One region of the Rhodococcus sp. NPDC054953 genome, then DNA from elsewhere that is predicted to be linked to it. Evidence: riboswitches for the same ligand, from Rfam matches in the RefSeq annotation. Region 1 holds a riboswitch; the other holds the start of a gene.

Region 1 (7,445 bases):
CGTCGACGATGACGAACGAATCGTGCAGCGAGCGGCCGCGAATGTGCGTCAGCGGCAGCACCTCCAGCATGCCGCGGGCGATGACCTCCTCCATCACCTCGGGGCCAGCGAGCCCGTCGAGGGTGTCGAAGACGGCCTGCGCCCACGGCCCCATCTTCTCGCTCTCGCTGCCCGGCAGGTAGCCGAGGTCCTGCCCGCCGACCGCGTACAGCGGCCGGAACACCACCACCTTGCGGTGGCTGCGCCGTTCGAGCACCGCCTCGAGCCCGGCGGTGAGGGCGAGCGCCGACTTGCCGGTGCCCGCCTTGCCGCCGAGGGACACGATGCCGACGCTCTCGTCGAGCAGCAGGTCGAGGGCGATGCGCTGTTCCGCGGACCGGCCGTGCAGGCCGAACGCCTCCCGCTCCCCCCGCACCAGCTGCACCCGCTTGTCGGGGGTGACCCGCCCCAACGCGCTGGACCGGGTGCCGAGCAGCCGGATCCCGGTGTGGCACGGCAGCTCCCGCGCCTCGTCGAGCTCGACGACACCGTCGGCGAACAGCTCGTCGATCCGCTCGGAGGCGACGTCGAGTTCCGTCATCCCGGTCCACCCGGACGGCACCACGTCGTGGGCGTGGTACTCGTCCGCGGGGAGCCCGACGGCGCCCGCCCTGACCCGCAGCGGGATGTCCTTGCTGACCAGTGTCACGTCCCGCCCCTCGGCCGCGAGATTCAGCGCGCACGCCAGGATCCGAGAGTCGTTCGAGTCGGTGCGGAAGCCGACCGGCAGCACCGACGGGTCGGTGTGGTTGAGCTCCACCTGCAGGGTGCCGCCGTCGGTGCCGATCGGGACGGGTTGGTCGAGTCGGCCGTGCTCGATCCGGAGATCGTCGAGCAACCGAAGTGCTTCGCGTGCAAACCATCCCAGCTCGTGGTGGTGTCGCTTCCCTTCCAGTTCACTGATCACCACCAGCGGCAGGATCACGTCGTGCTCGGCGAACCGGGCGACCGCCCAGGGATCGGAGAGCAGGACCGAGGTGTCGAGAACGTAGGTGCGGACGGAGCGGTTTGCGGTCACGGTGGCTCCTACGCCGACGCGGCGCCCGCGCAGGCGGCGGTTCGCTGGGCCGGTGGGTCCGCGCGAGGCCCGAGCCCCGCAGGGACCGGGCGCCGGTCCCCTCGCACCGAACAAGTCAGTCACGACTCGAACCTCCCGGACGGGCGACTTCCCCTGTCACCCGTTGATCCGAACGCTACGTCCACCGCGGGCGCCGCACCGTGAGCAACACGGTGAACGTTGCGTTAAGGCGGGGCCGACGCTTGATAGGCAAGTGCCGACTTGCATATACTTGGCTCGTGGACGCAGAACCCGACCTATTCAAGGCGATCAGCGACGCGACGCGACGCACCATCCTGGATGAGCTGATCGACCGCGACGGGCAGACCCTGTTCGAGATCTGCGGCAGGCTCACGATGAAACACGGCCTCACCTCATCCCGTCAGGCGGTCTCGCAGCACCTCGCGGTCCTCGAACAGTCGGGCCTGGTGCACACCCGGCGTCAGGGCCGATACAAGTTCCACCACATCGACACCGGTCCGCTCCGCGCAATCGTCGAACGGTGGCCCATCAACCGAGAGGAACCGACCCCGTGATCCGCATCAACATCACCAGCGTGCTCGTGGACGACCAGGCCAAGGCGCTCGCGTTCTACACCGAGAAGCTCGGCTTCGTGAAGAAGACAGACGTGCCCACCGGCGACGCCCGCTGGCTCACCGTCGTCTCCCCCGCGAACCCGGACGGCACCGAGCTGCTGCTCGAACCGGCCGGGCACCCGGCGGCGCGCCCGTTCAGGGAGGCACTGGTCGCCGACGGCATCCCGTACACCCAGTTCGCCGTCGACGACGTATACGCCGAGGTCGAACGCCTCCGCGCACTCGGAGTCGAGTTCACCCAGGAGGCAACCGATTTCGGCCCGGTCGTGACGGCCGTTCTCGACGACACCTGCGGGAATCTGATCCAGCTCGCCACCATGAAATAGGCGCCGGAACACGACGACGGCCCACACCCCGCGGGGTGTGGGCCGTCGTCAATTGTCGCCTAGACGTTCTTGGAGAGCATGCCCCAGTCCTCGAGCCCGTCGTACAGCGGGAAGTCGAGGGCCAGCTTCGACACCCGCGCGCGCAGCGCGGGGACGTCGGCGTTCGTGCCGTTCGCCAGGGCGGTGGCGATGATGTCGGCGACCTCGGTGAACTCGGCGTCGCCGAAACCACGGGTGGCCAGCGCCGGCGTGCCGATGCGCAGGCCGGACGGGTTCATCGGCGGGCGCGGATCGAACGGAACCGCGTTGCGGTTCACGGTGATACCGATCTCGTGCAGCAGATCCTCGCCCTGCTGGCCGTCGAGCGCGGAGTTCCGCAGGTCCACCAACACCAGGTGCACGTCGGTGCCGCCGGTGAGCACCGAGATGCCGTTGCCCGCGACGTCGGAACCGCCGAGACGCTCGGCGAGGATCTTCGCGCCAGCGAGGGTGCGCTCCTGACGGGCCTTGAACTCGTCGGTGCCCGCGATCTTCATCGCGACGGCCTTCGCGGCGACCGCGTGCATCAGCGGCCCGCCCTGCTGACCGGGGAACACCGCGGAGTTCAGCTTCTTCGCCCATTCCTGCTTGGCGAGGATCATGCCGGAGCGGGGACCGCCGAGGGTCTTGTGCACGGTGGTGGACACGACGTCGGCATGCGGCACCGGCGACGGGTGCAGGCCCGCGGCAACCAGACCAGCGAAGTGCGCCATGTCGACCCACAGCTTGGCGTCGATCTCGTCGGCGATCGCGCGGAACGCGGCGAAGTCGAGGTGCCGCGGGTAGGCGGACCAGCCCGCGATGAGCACCTGCGGACGCTCGGCGAGCGCGATCTCACGGACCTTGTCCATGTCGACGACGTGGGTGTCCTCACGGACCCCGTACGACGCGACCTGGTACAGCTTGCCGGAGAAGTTCAGCTTCATGCCGTGCGTGAGGTGACCGCCGTGCGCGAGATCCATGCCGAGCAGCTTCTCGCCCGGGTTCATCAGTGCCATCAGGACGGCGGCGTTGGCCTGCGCACCCGCGTGCGGCTGCACGTTCGCGAACTCGGCCCCGAAGACGGCCTTGGCACGCTCGCGCGCCAGGTTCTCCACCACATCGACGTGCTCGCAGCCGCCGTAGTAGCGACGGCCCGGGTAACCCTCGGCGTACTTGTTGGTCAGGACACTGCCCTGCGCCTGCAGCACCGCGCGGGGAACGAAGTTCTCCGACGCGATCATCTCCAGGGTGTCGCGCTGACGGGCCAGCTCACCGTTCATGGCCGCCGCGACCTCGGGGTCGAGTTCGGCGAGCGAAGCGTTGTTGACGTCGGTGCTGGGCACAGCGGTCATCGAGGGATCTCCAAGCGAAAGGCCGGGCAGGGGGCACCCTCATTCTAGGGCCAGGTCAGTGGCATCTCGCCGCGGGTGCGGAGGGCGCCGGGCCCGGGCGACCGGACCGGACGAATCCGCTGGTCACCGCGGCACCACCGGTGCGGGGGCGGCGAGCCCGAACAGCAGGCTGCGGCCGGGGCCTGCGGGCACCGCCAGCAGCTGCCTGCCGGGCCGCCACCGCGCGAAACCGCCCGTGGACCGCAGCGCGGCCCGCAACGGACGCGGATCGGGATGCGTGCGCACCGCCACCCCGTCCGGCCATTCGAGCCGGATCCGATCGTCGGACTGCACCAGGACCAGCACGTCGACGGCGGTGTCGTCGACGCCGTGCGGCGCGGCGGGGACGGCGGTGGGCAACTGGTTCATGGGGTACTCCCGAGTTCCTCGGGCCGCCCGGAATCCGGGGGCGCTCCTGCCTGCACCGGTCGGTGCGGGCCGCTTCGTCACCCGAGCCACCCGCGAGCGTGGGGTTGGCGGCCGTCCAGTCGGGGCTTGGCGACGGCACTCGTGAAGCTGCGACCAGTGTAGGCGACGCCGGTCAGCGCAGGGCGGACGGGATCAGCGGTTCGTCGAGCAGCCGCCCGAACCGGTCCGCGCGGTCGTCGGCGTCCACGGCACGGTCCAGCCAGCCTCCGAGCAGCCGGTAGCCCTCGACGTAAGTGGAGGTGTAGGCCCGCCACAGCGGCGACGACAGGAAGCGCAGCGACTGCCGCGCCCGCTCCGGCGTGCTGAGGTTCCAGGTCTGCAGGAACCGCGCGACCTCGTCGTGGGAGCGGCCGCGGTCGTGTAGCAGCAGCGCCGCGTCCTGCCGCACCCCGAGCAGCTTCGCGGACGCGGTCGACAGCGCCTCGGCGCGCTCGCCGTCGAACCGCAGTCCCAGGTCCGCATAAATCTGCTCCGCCCACCTCCCCCAGCCCTGTCCCCGGGTCGCTCCGCCGGCTCCGCTCCTGTCCCCCCGGGTCGCTCCGCCGGCTCCGCTCCTGTCCCCCACGATCGCACCCAGCGCATGGTCCGCCAGGCCCTCCGCCATCAGGCACTGCGGGGTGTTGACGAGGAAGAGGGTGTGCTCGACCTGCCCGGCATCGACCAGGCCCGCCTCCTTGCGGCAGTGCTCGGTGTGGTGACCCGGATACGCCTCGTGGGCGATCAGGTGCGGCAGATTCGCCATGTGCTGCTTGAGATCCGAGTTGATCGCCACCTTGGAGCGATAGTCGCCCAGGTAGTAGTTGAAGCCCGACCACGGCTTGTCGCCGACCACCTCGTACTCGACGCGTTCGGTCTCGGGCAGCGGGTAGCGGGCGCGCACCAGGTCCCGCAGCGCCGAGGAGAACGCGTCGACGCACTCGGCGAGCCGCTCCGGCGGGATCTCGTCGGCGGCGCGGTGCGCCTGCAGCCGCTCCGCGAGGGTGCCGCCGCCCGCGAGCACCTCGTCCATCGCCCGGTGCGCGTCCCGGTAGTCGTCGACATTGCCCTCCTCGATCCGAACGTCGAAGTAGGCGTGCACCTCGTCGACGAATCCGATCCGCTCGCCGGCGAACGTGCGCGCCGAGCACTCCAGGGCGCGCAGGTGCACGTCGAGGAATTCGGCGCGGTCGGCGGGCAGCTCGACACTGCGCAGCTCGGCGCGCAGCTGCGCCGCCCGGCGGGCCAGGTCCCGCGGCTCGGGCGCCGGGGCGTTCTCCACCTGGCGACGCAAGGCCGGGTCGCCGGTATACGCGTCGACGAATCCCTCCTCGATCCGGTCGAAACCGAGCCCGAGCAGCAGATATTCACGTACGAATGCGGCGGCGTCCATACCTGGGCAGCCTAGTGTCCGGACCCGGCGCGGCGCGCCGGTGTGTGGGCGCGCACAATTCCCCTATGCAGATCGAGGCTGTGCAGGACGAGGTCGGGACGCGCGCATGGCGAAGGTGAGCGAGAGCAGTCCGTACGTCGAGTTCGATCGCAAACAGTGGCGGACCCTGCGGAAGTCGACTCCGCTGGTGCTCACCGAGGAAGAACTTCAGGGCATGCGCGGCCTCGGCGAACAGATCGACCTCGACGAGGTCGCGGAGGTGTACCTGCCGCTCTCGCGTCTGATCCACCTGCAGGTCGCGGCCCGGCAGCGGCTGTTCGCCGCGACCGCGACGTTCCTCGGCGAGAAGCACCCGGACCGGCAGGTGCCGTTCGTGATCGGTGTCGCCGGGTCGGTCGCGGTCGGCAAGTCCACCACCGCCCGGGTGCTGCAGGCGCTGCTCGCCCGCTGGGACCACCATCCCCGGGTGGATCTGGTGACCACCGACGGGTTCCTGTATCCGACAGCGGAACTGACCCGGCGGGGCATCATGCACCGCAAGGGGTTCCCGGAGAGCTACGACCGCCGGAAGCTGCTGCGTTTCGTCACCGAGGTGAAGTCGGGCGCGGAAGAGGTTGCCGCACCGGTGTATTCACACCGACTGTACGACGTGGTGCCCGGCCAATATCACCTCATCCGGCAGCCCGACATCCTGATCCTGGAGGGGCTGAACGTCCTGCAGACCGGTCCCCGGCTGATGGTCTCGGACCTGTTCGACTTCTCGATCTACGTGGACGCGAAGGTCGAGGACATCGAACGCTGGTACATCAAACGGTTCCTGACGCTGCGGAAGACGGCGTTCGCGGATCCGAACGCGCACTTCCACCACTACTCGAATCTGTCCGACGAGCACGCGACCATCGCAGCGTCGGAGATCTGGAACTCGACGAACCGGCCGAACCTGGTGGAGAACATCCTGCCGACCCGTCCGCGGGCGACGCTGGTGCTGCGCAAGGACGCCGACCATTCGATCAACCGGCTGCGCCTGCGGAAGCTGTAGCTCAGGTTCCGAATCGCCGGTGCCGGGCCGCGTAATCCCGCAGTGCCCGGAGGAAGTCGACGCGACGGAACTCCGGCCAGTAGGCCTCGGTGAACCAGATCTCCGAGTAGGCGCTCTGCCACAGCAGGAAACCGGATAGCCGCTGCTCACCGGACGTGCGGATCACCAGGTCCGGGTCGGGCTGCCCGGAGGTGTACAGGTTGCCGCCGATGCCCTCGACGGTGATCGCCTCGACGAGGTCCGCGCCGGCGAGACCCTCCGCCTGCTTCCGGCGGACGAGGGACTGCACCGCGTCGGCGATCTCCTGCCGACCGCCGTAACCGACGGCGACGTTGACATGGGTGCCGGTGCGCCCCGCGGTGCGATCGGCCGCCTCCCGCAGCCTGCGAGCCGAGTCCTCGGGCAGCAGGTCCAGGGTGCCGACGATCTTGACGGACCAGTTCTGGTCGGGGCCGGAGATCTCCTCGACGACGTCGGTGATGATCTCGATCAGGGTGTCGAGTTCCTCCGGGTCGCGGCGCAGATTCTCGGTGGAGAGCAGGTAGATCGTGGCCATCTCGATGCCCGCCTCGTCGCACCAGCGGAGCAGTTCGGCGATCTTGAGGGCACCCATCCGGTGTCCGTGCGCGACATCGGTGAAGCCGTTCTCCCGTGCCCACCTCCGGTTGCCGTCGCACATGACGGCGACATGCCTCGGCCGCTGCACACCACCGAGCTGCCGGGCAAGACGGCGCTCGTAGAGGCTGTACAGCAGGTTCGAGACCTTCACCTGGACATCACCAGCGTCTTCTCCGCCAAGTTCCCGAGCACCACGAGAGGCCACATTACGCCGGGCCGGGTCGGCGTCCGCGGGCACCGGTTGTCCGGCGGGACGTGACCGCCGTCGCACCCCGGTCGCGGGGGCGTCCGGCCGGGGTACAGTCGCCCCGCAACCTAACCTACGGTTCCGTAGGTTAGGTGTCCGCCGACCCGGGGAGCACCCATGACCGTCCTCGACCACACCACCGCACCGGCGAAGCCGCGGCTGCGCGGGTGGATCCACGCGTGGGCGTTCGGGGTGGCGGTCGCCGCTGGCGCCGTGCTGGTTGCCGCCGCCGCAACGGCGTCCGCGACGGCAGCGGCCGCGACGACGGTGTACGCGGTGACGGTCTGCGGCCTGTTCGGCGTCAGCGCCGTCT
Region 2 (7,445 bases), on a different contig from region 1:
GCGCCATCACGGTGATCGCGAGGGTGCGGGGGTCGACCCGGTCGGCGATCCCCCACTCCCCGGCCCGCTCGCCGATGAGGTCCTCGAGTTGACGCCGCAGCGACCGCCGTTCCCGCAGGTAGGCCTCGGCGATCGCGGGTTCGCGGGCGGCCTGGACGCCGAACTCCAGCACCAGCAGCGCCCATCCGGGGTCACCGACCAGCCAGGTGCTGATCGTCTCGCCGCCACGTCCGGCCGCGTCGGCGACGGCAAGGCCCGAGATCTCGGCGAGCACCCGGCCCGCCACCTCAAGGGACCGTTCGGCGAACAGTTCGGCGAACAGGTCCTGCTTCGACTCGAAGTTGGAGTAGACGGCGCCCTTCGTGAATCCGGCCCGGCGCGCGATCTCGGCCAGCCGGGCCGCCGCGAAGCCGCGTTCGGCGAATTCCTCGGCCGCGGCTTCGAGCAGGCGGCGGCGCACCTCCGTCCTGGACGGCCGGGTCAGCACCTCCGGCGCCGCGGGACGTCGGCCAGCTTCGGTTGTCGCGCTCGACTCGGTTTCCATGGTGACCATCTTCACGCCTGCGCTTCCGCCTCACGCTTGACCTCCCCCCAAGCCGATACCTACGGTATTCAATACTTTAGGTATTGAAAAGCGACCGGGGGGAACCACCACATGAGCGTCACCGACGTCGACCCGACGACCGGCGAATCCACACCACACCGGTCCACCAGCCCGACCGACCGCTACACCCCCCGCCAGATCCTGGTCGGGGTGGCGATCGGCGTCCTGCTGCTCCAACTCGGGTTCATCACCAGCTACGTCGCCGCCTTCCACCAGCCGACGCCGCGGGACATCCCGATCGCCGTCGTCGCGGATCCCGGGCTGCCCGCCGGGACGGACCGACAGGTCGTCGATCGCCTGAATGCGATCGACGGCCACCCGGTACAGGCCAGGGTCGCCGCCACCACCTACCAGGTCCGCACCCTGATCTCGGATCGGGAGGTGATGGGCGGATACCTGGTCGCCGCATCCGGTCCCGACACCCTGATCACCGCGAGCGGTGCAGGCAGTTCCGCCGCGACCGCGCTCGAGGACATCTTCACCCGGGTCGACGCCGCGCAGGGTCGCACCTTCGACGTGCGGGACGAGGTCCCGGTCGGTGTCCACGACAATCGCGGGCTGTCCGGCTTTTACCTCTCGATCGGCTGGGTGGTCGGCGGATACCTGCTTGCCGCGGCAATCGGCCTCCTGATCGGGGCGCCGCGCACCCTGCGCGAGGCGGGCCTGCACACCGCACTGATGGCGGTCTACGCGCTGCTGTCCGGCTTCCTCGGGGCGCTGATCGCCGCGAACCTGCTCGGGACGTTCACCGGTCATCTGCTGCCGCTGTCGCTGCTCGGCGCCGGTGTGGTGTTCGCGACCGGGATGTTCACGATGGGCCTGCGGGCGCTGATCGGCATCCTCGCCGTTCCGCTCGCGATCCTGATCTTCGTGGTACTCGGAAACCCCAGCGCCGGAGGCGCATTCGGATCGAATGTGCTGCCCGAGTTCTATGCGGCGATCGGCAGCTGGATCACCCCAGGAGCGGGCACCGAGGGGGTGCGGAGCATCGTCTACTTCCATGGCACCGGCGTCGGGCAGCCGATCGTGACCCTGGTGACCTACGCACTGGTCGGGCTCGTGACGGTATTCGCCTGCACGGCCCGCACCGCTCGGCGAGGGCGCGTGCACTGAAACCGGCTGGACGGGTGGGGACTGCGCTCATGACCCCGGATTCAACCAACCAGCCGTTCGTCGCAGTCGACGATGACGGCGCGGCAAAACATCGGTAAACTGCGACTCCTGATGTGCACACGAGGAGACGTGCGCGTGGAAGGCCCGGCCAGTAGTCCGCGACGGGAGATCCAGTGCCGTCGCGGATCGTGAGCACGGCGATCGCCACCATCGCGGTCATGACCGCCGCGGGGTTCTGCGCCCCCACCGCGCACGCGGCCGCCCGGATCGAAGGCACCTACCAGGCTCCGGGCGTCCTCACCGTGACTTGGGACGACGGCCGCGAGCTCGGGTGCGAGGCCCCGCGAACGCAGCAACCGGGCGGCCATACCGTCATCTACCCGAACGACCCCGCGAGCGGGCCGCACCCCATAGTCGTATGGGGCAACGGCACAGGCTTCGGCACCGATTCGACGTGCTCCTACCATGACGCGCTGGTACACCTCGCGTCCTGGGGATTCGTGGTGGTCGCCCCCAACAGCGGCGCGGTCGGGGACGGCACCGCCCTGCTGGCGGCGGTCGACCACGCCGTCGAGCTGAACGACGACCCGTCGAGTCCGCTGCATAACCGACTCGACACCGACCGGATCGCGGCCGTCGGGCACTCGCAGGGGGCGGGGGGCGCGGTCACCGCGGCCCGGTCGTCCGCGGGCCGCATCGTCAGCGTCGTCGCCCTCGCGTTCGCCGATCCCACCCCACTGTGGTGGTGGCCGGTGGGCCTGCCGGTACCCACCGCTGCTGGACTCTCCGCCCCGATCTTCCTCGTCCGCGGCACGGGCGACTGGCTGGCAACCGAGCGCGGCCAGCGCATCTACTTCGACCAGGTTTCCGGGGCCGCGGCCAAGGCGGCACTGGTGGGCGGCGACCACCTCGACCTCACCGGGGCACTCGGATACGTCACGGCGTGGCTGCGGTACTCACTGGCCGGCTACGTCTTCGCCCGGCGCGCGTTCGTGGGGGACGGCGCCGGGCCGCCCGAGTTGGCGACCAACATCGCGCCGGGCGGCCACTGGCGTGAGGTCGCCCTCAAGAACCTGCCCTTCTGCGCGGGCTGTCCGCCCGGCAGTTGATCGCAGCATGCGCCGCGATGCGGCCAAACCATAGGAGCGTCCCGACATTTCGGCGCGCGAAGGATGCCCGCCGGTCCTAGGGTGGGGCATGGCGAGGACACTGCAACCCGAGGCCGCGAATGTCGCGAGGACACTGATCTCGCGGGGCCACCACGGAGTGGTGGTCACTCAGGACCGGCCGACCCGCACCGCCGCCGAAGCCGCCGCGACCCTCGGCGTCGACATCGGCGCGATCACCAAGTCCCTGGTCTTCCTCCTCGACGACGAGCCGGTCCTGCTGCTGGTGTCGGGTTCCCACCAGGTGGACACGGAGCGCACCGGCAAACGTCTCGAGGGGATGCTCACCCGCGCCCCCGCCGAACTGGTGGTGCAGGTGACCGGTCAGCCGCTCGGCGGCGTCGCCCCGGTTGGGCACCCGACCAACCTGTCCACCTACATCGACACCGCCCTCGAGGCCTACCCGGAACTGTGGGCGGCGGCGGGGCACCCGGGCGCCATGTTCCGGACCACGTTCCGCGAGCTGGTCCGGATCACGGCCGGTCTGGCCATCGACGTCGACTGATCCCCGCCCCTGCGGGTCGCGGCGCCGACGCTAGTGCGCCGCCGCGCCGCTCGTCACGCGCTCGCGCACGAACTCGCCCACCGCGCCGACCAAACGGTCGACATCGGCGCCGCTGCTGCCGAGCCCGAGGCTGGCGCGGACCGCGCCCGCGCCATGACCGAGCCGGGTCAGCAGCGGGTGCGCGCAGAACTTACCGTCCCGCACGCCGATGCCGTACCGGTCGGACAGGAACGTCGCGACCTCACGGGGTTCGGCGCCGGCGACGGTGAAGGTGACGATGCCGACGGCGTCCGGGGAGTCCGGCCAAATGCGCAGCACCCGAACCCCGGTGATCGCGTCGAGCCCGGCGGTCAAGCGGTCGCACAGCACCCGCTCGTGCAGCTCGGCGGCGTCGGCGTCGAATCCGGCGAGCGCCTCGCAGGCGGCGGCGATCGCGACGGCACCGAGAACGTTCGGGGTGCCCGCCTCGTGCCGCTGCGGGGCGGCGGCCCACTGCACGGCGTCGATCTCGACGTTCTTGGTGGCCCCGCCACCGGCAAGGTACGGCTCGGCGGCGTCGAGCCAGTCGGCGCGCCCGACGAGGGCGCCTGCGCCGAACGGCGCGTACAGCTTGTGCCCGGAGAAGGCGAGGTAGTCGACGCCGAGGTCGGCGATGTCGACGCGGCGGTGCGGCAACAACTGCGCGGCATCGACGAGGATGCGGGCGCCGCACTCGTGGGCAATCCGCGCGAGCCGGGCGATCGGCAGCACCTCGCCGGTGACGTTGGAGGCGCCGGTGACGGCGAGCAGCGCCGCCGGGCGGGTGCACAGTTCGGCGACGATCCGCTGCACCGTCTCCTCGACGGTGTCCGCGGACCGGACGACGCGGGCGCCGTTCCGATTCCAGGACAACAGGTTTGCGTGGTGCTCGATGTCGAGGACCACGGTCTCACCCGGCACGCAGGAGGCGAGCAGGTTCAGTGCGTCGGTGGTGTTTCGGGTGAACACCACGACGTCGTCGGCGCGGGCCCCAACGAAGTCCGCGACCACGCCGCGGGCGCCCTCGTAGCGGTCGGTGCACACCTGGGAGGCGTAGCCCGCGCCGCGGTGCACGCTGGCGTAGAACGGCAGCAGTTCCTGCACCCGGTCCGCGACCGCGGTCAGGGCCGGGGCGCTGGCGGCGTAGTCGAAGTTGGCGTACCTGACCGAGGTGCCGTCAGTGAGCGGCGCCACCAGGTCTCCACCACAGACGGGCGCGAAAGATGCCGTGCCGGAACAGTTTCCGTCGAAAGTGGTGGCGACCTGGGGGGTGGTGTCGAGTACAGCGGTCATGGCGTCATCCCTTACGTCAAGGGACCCGTGCGATGGAGAGGTGGTGCATCGAGTCCGCGCTTGCCGTGTCCGGAATTGGAAGCACGGCCAGGTCGTCACCCGGGGCACCCCACCGCGGTGGAGGGTTGCCGGCCAGCAAGCCGGGGCTACACGCTGGCACTCATAACCTGAGCAGAGAATGGCAGCATCGGCGTCGCACTGTCAACCCCCGCCCACCGAGTGCGCCTGTGACCTCGACCACCGCGATGCCCGACATCTGCGGCGCCGCCGTTGCGGCAGTACGTTGGACCCGACCCCGAATGTCCTACGGAGGGAACGGCCATGGCTCGCGTCGTCGTCATCGGTGGCCACGGAAAGGTGGCCCTGCACCTGGCACGGATCCTCAGCGGACGCGGCGACGAGGTGACCGCGGTGATCCGCAACCCCGACCATGCCGCCGACGTCGTTGCCGCGGGGGCAACACCGGTACTCGCCGACGTCGAGAACCTGAGCGGCGAACAGCTCGCGGAGGTGCTGCGCGGGCAGGACGCCGTTGTCTGGTCGGCGGGCGCGGGCGGCGGCAACCCCGACCGTACCTACGCCGTGGACCGGGACGCCGCGATCCGGTCGATGGACGGCGCCGAGGCCGCGGGCGTGCGGCGGTACGTGATGGTCTCCTACCTCGGATCAAGGACGGACCACGGTGTCCCACCGGACAATTCGTTCTATGCCTACGCGGAGGCAAAGGCCGCCGCCGACCAGCACCTGCGCGGCACCGCCCTGGGCTGGACGATTCTCGGCCCCGGCACACTGACCCTCGCCCCGGGGACGGGCCGGGTCGAGGTGAGTCCGACGCCCACCGCGCATGCGGTGAGCCGGGAGGACGTCGCCGCTGTCGCGGCCGCCGCCCTTGCCGACCCGACCACCGTGCGCCGCACGATCCCGTTCAACAACGGTCCGACCCCGATCGCCGAGGCGATCACCACGCACTGACCGCCCCCGCGGGTCAGCCGGGCGCCGACCCTGGGTGACTACCCGCTGCGCCGCAGCCGCTGGGTCAGCCGGTGCGCCTGTCGCAGCAGCAGTTCCCCGAGTTCCGGGCGCCGCTCGTCGCGGAACCGACTCTCCACGCCGGTCAGACTCAACGCCCACTCGGGCCGACCCGCCGCGTCGAAAACCGCGGCGCCCATCCCCCAGCTGCCCTCGACGAGCAGGGCGGGATTGACGCAGTACCCGGCCAGCCGGGTCACTATGACCCGCGCCCGGATGCCGTCGCTGTCGTGGTCGACCCCCCACTGCGCGGTCAGGTCCCGCCGTTCCAGGTACTCCTCGACCTCCCGATCCGGCAGGTGCGAGAGGATCGCCAGCCCGGCGGACGCGACCCCGAGCGGCAGTCGCAACCCGACGTGCAGGACGTGCGAGCGCAGCGGGAAGCTGCCCTCCTCGCTCGCGATGCACACCGTCTCGTCGCCGCGTCGCGCGGAGAGGAAGGCGCTCTCGCCGGTCTCGCGCGCCAGGTCCCGCAGGATGTCGCGACCCAGATCGGTGATGTCGTAGCGGCCGGCCGCCTGCGCGCCGAGCAGGTACAGCTCCGGGCCGAGCGCCCACCGCCCCGACCGGTGGTCCCGGTCGACCAGCCCCTCCTCGGCGAGCGCGGTCAGCAGGCGGTGCGCGGTCGGTCGGGCCAGGTTCGTTGCCCGGGCGAGCTCGGACGTCGACGCGCCCGCCGACACCCCCGAGAGTGCGCGCAGCAGGGCACCGACGCGACGGATCACCTGCGGCCTCAGCGGCTCCTCCATGACCCGATCCTACGTCCACTCAGTGAACGGCATGGCCGTGAAGGTCCATCAAACGAGCAGTGTCCGCCGATTCCTCCTCCCCTCTTGAAACCCTGGGAGCTGCGCACTTAAGTGGCCACCAGGAATTGAACCGCGGCGTCCGAGAAGTGAACATGATCCACCCGTTCGGACCGCGGACGCGTCAAGGGAAGGAACTTTTCGATGGGAACGACCCTGTGCACTACACCGGCCGAGGCGGTCGCCGACATCGGCGAGGGCGCCACCATCGCGGTCGGCGGGTTCGGGCTGTGCGGGATCCCCGACGCCCTGATCGCCGCGCTCCGCGATTCCGGGGTCGGCAACCTCGAGGTGTTCTCCAACAACTGCGGCGTGGACGATCACGGCCTCGGGATCCTGCTGGGCGGTGGGCAGATCAGCCGGGTGACCGCCTCCTACGTTGGGGAGAACCGGGAATTCGCGCGCCAGTACCTGGCCGGCGAACTGGAGGTCGAACTGACCCCGCAGGGCACCCTCGCCGAACGCCTGCGGGCCGGGGGCGCGGGCATCCCCGCCTTCTTCACCCCGGCGGGGGTCGGCACCCCCGTCGCCGACGGCGGCCTGCCGTGGCGCTACCACGCCGACGGCTCCGTCGCGGTCGCGTCCCCGCCGAAGGAGACCCGGGAGTTCGGCGACAAGCGGTACGTGATGGAACACGGCATCACCGCCAGCTTCGCGCTCGTGCACGCGGTCCGCGGCGACACCGCAGGCAACCTGGTCTTCGACAAGACCGCCCTGAACTTCAACCCGCTGGCCGCGATGGCGGGCAAGGTCACCATCGCGCAGGTCGAGGAGCTCGTCCCGGCAGGCGAACTCGACCCCGCCCAGGTGCACCTGCCCGGCGTGTTCGTCCAGCGGATCGTGCACACCGGCCCCCAGCACAAGCGCATCGAAAAGCGCACCGTCACACCTTCGGCCGAGCCGAACATCAC

Evidence for each region. A riboswitch is a leader RNA that binds a small molecule or an ion and turns the genes downstream of it on or off. The one in region 1 is predicted to bind S-adenosylmethionine.
Region 2: linked by a shared signal. The riboswitch ahead of ACWF62_RS01605 (aminotransferase class V-fold PLP-dependent enzyme) and the one ahead of ACWF62_RS06915 (hypothetical protein) in region 1 are both predicted to bind S-adenosylmethionine.

The regions. Positions count from the first base shown of each region.
Region 1 covers NZ_JBSGXD010000006.1:180,305-187,749, reverse strand. The annotation lists gene ACWF62_RS06935 (PhoH family protein) at 1-1,057, opposite strand, end outside; gene ACWF62_RS06930 (ArsR/SmtB family transcription factor) at 1,336-1,632, shown strand; gene ACWF62_RS06925 (VOC family protein) at 1,632-2,018, shown strand; gene glyA (serine hydroxymethyltransferase) at 2,078-3,391, opposite strand; gene ACWF62_RS06915 (hypothetical protein) at 3,515-3,799, opposite strand; SAM riboswitch class IV at 3,837-3,946, opposite strand; gene ACWF62_RS06910 (DUF885 domain-containing protein) at 3,972-5,228, opposite strand; gene coaA (type I pantothenate kinase) at 5,335-6,267, shown strand; gene ACWF62_RS06900 (isoprenyl transferase) at 6,269-7,036, opposite strand; gene trhA (PAQR family membrane homeostasis protein TrhA) at 7,250-7,445, shown strand, end outside.
Region 2 covers NZ_JBSGXD010000002.1:827-8,271, reverse strand. The annotation lists gene ACWF62_RS01625 (TetR/AcrR family transcriptional regulator) at 1-460, opposite strand, end outside; gene ACWF62_RS01620 (hypothetical protein) at 656-1,717, shown strand; gene ACWF62_RS01615 (poly(ethylene terephthalate) hydrolase family protein) at 1,906-2,826, shown strand; gene ACWF62_RS01610 (YbaK/EbsC family protein) at 2,915-3,388, shown strand; gene ACWF62_RS01605 (aminotransferase class V-fold PLP-dependent enzyme) at 3,419-4,699, opposite strand; SAM riboswitch class IV at 4,751-4,867, opposite strand; gene ACWF62_RS01600 (SDR family oxidoreductase) at 5,021-5,671, shown strand; gene ACWF62_RS01595 (IclR family transcriptional regulator) at 5,710-6,477, opposite strand; gene ACWF62_RS01590 (CoA transferase subunit A) at 6,679-7,445, shown strand, end outside.